Regions from separate parts of the Paenibacillus sp. Leaf72 genome, predicted to be linked through region 1. Evidence: riboswitches for the same ligand, from Rfam matches in the RefSeq annotation. Region 1 holds a riboswitch; the other holds the start of a gene.
The links. Region 1 has a riboswitch for cobalamin ahead of ASF12_RS23045 (ABC transporter substrate-binding protein). Riboswitches for the same ligand answer to the same signal wherever they lie in the genome.
Positions count from the first base shown of each region.

Region 2: it holds a riboswitch for cobalamin, as region 1 does, so the genes downstream of both, ASF12_RS32090 (energy-coupling factor ABC transporter permease) here and ASF12_RS23045 (ABC transporter substrate-binding protein) in region 1, are expected to answer to the same signal.

Region 1 is NZ_LMLV01000030.1:405,688-408,790, forward strand. Features, by position in the region: gene ASF12_RS23040 (hypothetical protein) at 62-1,093, opposite strand; cobalamin riboswitch at 1,319-1,581, shown strand; gene ASF12_RS23045 (ABC transporter substrate-binding protein) at 1,864-3,103, shown strand, end outside.
Region 2 is NZ_LMLV01000035.1:182,829-185,931, reverse strand. Features, by position in the region: gene ASF12_RS32105 (energy-coupling factor ABC transporter ATP-binding protein) at 1-69, opposite strand, end outside; gene cbiQ (cobalt ECF transporter T component CbiQ) at 56-868, opposite strand; gene ASF12_RS32095 (energy-coupling factor ABC transporter substrate-binding protein) at 865-1,149, opposite strand; gene ASF12_RS32090 (energy-coupling factor ABC transporter permease) at 1,149-1,922, opposite strand; cobalamin riboswitch at 2,090-2,294, opposite strand; gene ASF12_RS32085 (DUF445 domain-containing protein) at 2,391-3,103, opposite strand, start outside.

The sequences.
Region 1 (3,103 bases):
TAATAGCAAAGCACCTTTTCTTCATAACGGAGAAGAGGTGCTCTCTGATTTGTTAATAAATCTAACCATCCTTCAACTGATCTACAATCTCCTGCAGCAAAATCTTTTCCGTCTCCTTCAATTTTTGCAGCTGCTCCATTTGCTTGTACAACGTATCCGAGCTTCGAGTAAGCCAATATTTTAAGATGGAATTTCTTACAGCCTGCGCAGTAGCCTCCAGCTTTCTCCATCTGCTTAAAATTTGATTATCATCAATCAAATGATGGTTATTAATCATGTAGTTTAATCGCATGGTCATGCATTTCTTATGGTCGTAAAGCAGGTGGAACGATCTAATATCAAATACTACCTCTTCTTGAGCCAAATATTTTAAATACTCGGAGGCCTTGTCGTAAACATTAATACCGAAGGTTAGCCCGGGTGTGCCTAAAGCTTGGTTATAATGTTCATCCGTATGTGCCTTAGACAAGAGGTAGGCATTCATCGTATTTTTCACATATGTTAGAGAAAAAGTATAATCGGTATTTTCGAGCGGCTTCAATAAATAAAGATGGTCTTTAAAATCATGGGCATCGATTTCTAATATATGAAATGCTCTATGAAAAGCTTCGTAATCACAGGTGATATTCGTTGAATATTTTCCGTTGGCATTATTGTCACAAAAGTACAGCTTTTTATTTGCATCATCATACCCATTTATCATGACTTCATGTGGGGATCTTGCCGAAATTTCATACTCTTTAATATGAAAACGGTCGATCATAACGATTACATAATAGCCGCCATCAATCGATGCTTTTATAAAATCAAACAGGTCGTTATTTAAAATCGTTGAGCTTTGCCTATCTAGCGCTATCCGCTGAAAATCAATAAATGGGCAGTCATAAAACTCAACCATTTTATCTCTATAATAACCGTTGAAGAAAAAGGTATATAATTGGTTTGGATCAGGAATATCGAATAAATTAATATAATTATTCATAAACCATAATTTTTTCGAGTCCACACGCGAGATAATAGAATAAAAATCACTGTAAAACCAATATGAATCAATAATTTGCTTTTCTTCAACTGGAAGGATTTTCACCGTCACTGTGATCATTCCTTTTCTATTTGATTAGGTTATCTATTGGATTAATTTAATAAATAAGCTCATCATGCGTGAAGTAATTTCAATATAACATTACTGGAAAAAATATGAAAGTTTTATGTTGAAAACACTTTCATTTTCGAATTAAAGCCATTGACAGATTCCCGCTTCCTCCCTATGATTAAGAATGGATTACGGACAGGACGGGCTTATGAGCCTGCAAAACTTCATACTTGAATGAAAATAGGTGCGAAATGTTGGCTGGAACTTATACGTCTTCGTTCGCTTAAAAGGGAAGTTCGGTTAAAGGCCGACACGGACCCGCCACTGTAAAGGGCAGCAGCTTACACAGGCTGCGCTCCCCTCACAAATAAGCCACTGGCTGATGAGCTTCTTTTCGTCGCAAGACGAATAGCAGATGCTTACCCTAGCTGGGAAGGGAAGAGAGGGAGGCCCCAAGTCAGGAGACCTGCCTGTTTTAACATCACTGTTTGACCTACGGTGCTTAGGGAGGTGGTTGGTTATGCCCATTTATTGCAAAATGTCTAACGATTATTTGTTGCTTCATGGCGAGCAGACGCAGATAAGGTTTAGTTATTTAACATAAAAGCATTTCTGACTGCTTTTTAAGGGTCGGGGATGCTTTTTTTAAATATAGAGAAAAGATATGATTTTTCTATCCTTTCTCTATATTTCTACGCGAAACGGTAGCTTTGCCGCCACAGGACGGCTTTCGGCCGTTTACGCTTACTAGAAGGGGAGACAAAAGAAAAATGAACCACACGAAGAAGCCGCTTAGCTTGTCACTTGGAATGATGATCGTTTGCTTGATGCTGGTCCTTGCAGGATGCAGCACGAATGCTGGCCAAAACGCAGAGCAGGGCACGGATGCTGCCTCGGGAAACAACGCTGCTGCCGCTAAAAAAACACTAACAATGGCGTACACTTGGAACCCTGCAGGCGTTGATCCGCATGGCGACGATAGCTGGGATGTTATGCGCTCGGGCGCAGGGGAAACGCTGATTAAATTGAATGAGCAGCTGCAGCCATCCGCTTGGCTCGCGAAGGAATGGAAGCAGGAGGATGCTAATACGTGGACGTTCAAGCTGGAAACGGGCGTAACGTTCCACAACGGCAAAAAAATGGATGCTGAAAGCGTAAAAGCATCGCTGCTGCGTTCCATTGCGAACAGCCATTTGGCGAAGGATTTGCTTCTGGTTAAAGATATTGAAGTGCTTGCGCCTGACGAGCTGAAAATGATTACGACACAGCCGAACTCGGCGATCATTTCCAGCTTGGCTGATCCAAGCACGATTATTCTTGATGTTGACAGCATGAAGGAAGCGGGCAGCTACCCGGCCATGACGGGAGCTTTCAAAATCAAGCAATTTACGAAAGACGTATCGCTTGTTGTTGAGCGTTATGATGGCTATTGGGGGGAACCCGCAAAGCTTTCAGAAGTGACGATGAAGTTTGTAACCGATGGCAACACGCGTCTGATGGCGCTGCAAGCTGGTGAAGTAGATGTCGCAACGGACATTCCGATTGACAGCATTGAGCTGGTAGAGAAGGACAGCAAGCTGGAAGTGCTGTCTGCCCCATCGGTTCGTACACATATGGTATTATTTAATATGAATTCTGCTTTGTTTAAAGAAAAATCGAACCGCGAGGTTGTAGATCAAGCGATTCCGCGCGAGGCGATTATTGAATCGGTTATGCGTGGTTACGGCACGAAAGCGAAAAGCCCGTTCCCGGAAATTTTGCCATTCGGCAAAGTGGCGGAGCAAGCAGCAGGGGAAACGACGGAGCAATTGCTGACCGCTGGCGGCTGGCAGAAAAATGCGGAAGGCATGTGGGAGAAGGAAGGCAAGCCGTTCGAGGCGACGCTCCTTACGTTCCCGCACCGCCCAGAGCTGTCGGTTATGGCAGAGGTTATTCAAAATCAACTGCTTAATGAAGGAATTACCGTGAAAATACGCAAGGTTGAAAATATTGACGCTGAGCTTGCGAAGT
Region 2 (3,103 bases), on a different contig from region 1:
ATAGCTCACTTGGTTCATTTCCATAATGGTTGATGCCCGATCGTTATCCGCCAGCTTATTCACCTCCATACCGAAGCCATAGCTCTGCTGCCAGCAAAATCGTTAAGCCGAGCCCCGCTTCCGCCCAATATCGGAGGCGAACCGTCCGCTTTACACTAGGCGCAAGACGGATTTCATTCGTAAATCCTCTTGCCATAAGCCCATTCGAGAGCCCCTTGTATCGATGCATCGTTTTGACGAAGAGCCGCACAGCAATCGCCGCCGTACCCTGCAATTTGCCTTTAAAACCGTGTTGACCGCCGCGTGCACGCTGCGCGACCAGCATAGCCCCCGCCGTATCCAGCAGCAGAAAGATGAAGCGATACATAATAATCATGAGCTCCAGTACAATTTGCGGCATTTTCAACCGCTTCAGCACTTGCAGCAGATCCGGGAAGGGGGTCGTCAAGGTGATAAAAAACATACATGCCAGGCAAGCAAGAATACGCGTAAAAATATGTCCGGCCAGCCCTAACGATGCCTCTGGCACATACAGGCTAAGCGGCTTCCATGAAACGAGCATCCAGCCTGCTTTCGCTGCCGCCAAGCTTCCCGCTTCGCTGCTGCTATTGCTGAATTCAATGAGCAGCGCGGGCAAGCTGAGAATGAACAGCAGGCAAGAGGAGAAAAGCAGCGCCGCATAAAGCTTAGCGGGCACTTTCGCATAGCCGACCGTCCACAGTGCAAGCCATCCGAAAATGACAAGCTGTACGAGCGGATGAGCGATATAGGCAAGCAGCAGCAGAAGGGCTGCAAGCCCGCATTTCCAAATGGCGGGTAAATCCCGCAGCTTATTGGAATAAGAAATCGTATCAATCCATTTCATCATTGCTGCTTTGATTTCCCCGACTTCCCTTTAAAAAGGCCAATCACATAGCCGATTACGCCAGCGCCAATCGCAGCTTGCAGCGCGAACAGCATGCTTTCCGTTTCTCCCGGCACCTCAGTGAGCGGAGACGCCCAAGGCTCATAATGGGGCGCAATCGTCTGGATCATTTCCTCCGCCGCGCCATCCGCGCCGCCAAACTCGGCGTTAATGAATATTAAAGGCGCAACGGCAAGCAAAACAACAATGGCTAAAATCCAAATATTTTTGGCACTGCGGCTCATTACACGCGATCCCCTTTCATTCTCCGCTTCAAAATAGACAGCTCGTCCGTATTAAAAGATTGCAGCCAGTTCCAGATCAATACCGTCAGCAAGCCTTCGCTAATAGCAAGCGGAACCTGGGTAATCGCAAAAATACCGCCAAATTTCATAAAGGATGCGAGAATGCCTCCCTCAACAGCCGGAAAAGCAACAGCCAGTTGAATCGAAGTAACGATATAAGTGGCCAGATCGGCAACAGCGGCAGCAGAAAAAATCGCCACGCCTTGCTTGCTGCCTGAACGCATCAGCAGCCGATAGACGGCATAGCCAGCAGCGGGACCTGCAACCGCCATTGAAAAAGCATTCGCCCCAAGCGTCGTCAGCCCGCCATGTGCAAGCAGCACCGCTTGAAACAGCAATACCATAGAACCTAATACGCTCATGGGCAGCGGCCCGAACATAACCGTTCCAAGCCCCGTTCCCGTCGGGTGCGAGCTGCTGCCTGTAACGGAAGGAATCTTAAGCGCGGACAGCACGAAGGTGAAAGCTGCCGCCAAGCCCAGCATCAGCTTAAGCTCTGGTGCTTCCTTTGTAATTTTCCGAATGGCGCGTACACCCAGGATGAAAAAAGGAATAAAGGCCACCCACCAAAAAATCGCCCACCCCACAGGCAAAAACCCTTCCATAATGTGCATCGCATAAGCGGATTGCGGCTCATTCACCAGTAAAAAAAGCGTGAAGCCAATAACCAGCAAAGCGGTGCTAACTGCTGTCTTGCTTTTTAACTTGACCATTCGTTTCAATACCCTCCCCAATGTGTTCATGCCTAAAGACAACAAAAAATGACCGCTTTCCCTTCGCTGGGAAAACGGCCATGTGTACGCAGAAATAGACGGTTGCGCCAGCAAACAGACTGGTAGCAATCGCTTTCATTCGTACACCTATCCTTTCCGCGAAGGCACTGTGGTGCTGGAACGAGGTAGGTCTCCTGGCTAGCGGATCATTATTTTCCTTCGTCTTCCCTGGCTGCCCTAAAGCTTAGGCCAAGTGACTCCTGCTGGTGAAGGAAAACTCCCCGATTACAGTGGCGGGACCGCTCGGGATTTGCACCCGATTCCCTGTTACCCTTTGACGTGCGCAAAGGCACCTCGTTCCATGTCAATCATTTTTCAAAATCCTTGTATTCATTGGTCATTTTGTAGTTTGATCTTATCACAAAAAATTCAGGCTGTCCCCTATAAATGTAAATGGCTACCTTCCTGTTAGAAGAAGGACAAAATAACGCCTACGACAAAACCGCATAATGCGCCGTTGACACGAATCCACTGCAAATCGTTGCCGACCTTTTCCTCCAGCATGGAGACGAGCGCCTTGTCATCCATCCGGTCGAGATTATCCCGAACGAGCGCACCGATGCGATAGTGATTATTTTCAATAAGTCGAACGAGATAGCCGCGAATGCCATCTTCCCAATTGGCGAGCATTTCCTGCTTGCCATTCAAATAATCCGTTGCAAAACGGTATCCCTGCACAATGGCGCGCCCTCCGCTGCGATGCTGCTCCTCCAGCTTGTCCAGCACGAGCTGTCTCAGCTCCTCCAGACGCAAATGGATGAAGCGCTCCGTTTCAACGCTGTCCACCCCCTGTTCAATGAGCTGCTTCAGCTTGAGCATCAGCTCTTCGTTATCGGCAAGCTTCTCCGCCTGGGCTCTCACCTCAAGCAGCAGCTTCTGCCGATGCGGGCTTCCAGGATGGGAAAGCTCCTGCATCGTAGAGAGCAGCATGTTCTGGATCAAACCGCCGAGCTTCTCCTCGTTCATAAAGCCGACGAAAGCTTGCAGTGCAAACCCCATGAAGCCGCCTACCTTAAGCTCCTCCAGCTTTTTGAAGGCGAGCTTGCCGAGCATTTCCTCGGTTTCACGCTTGCGAATCCAATGGCCTACATGCTCCAGGCCGTAATCCAGCGCCCGTTCAT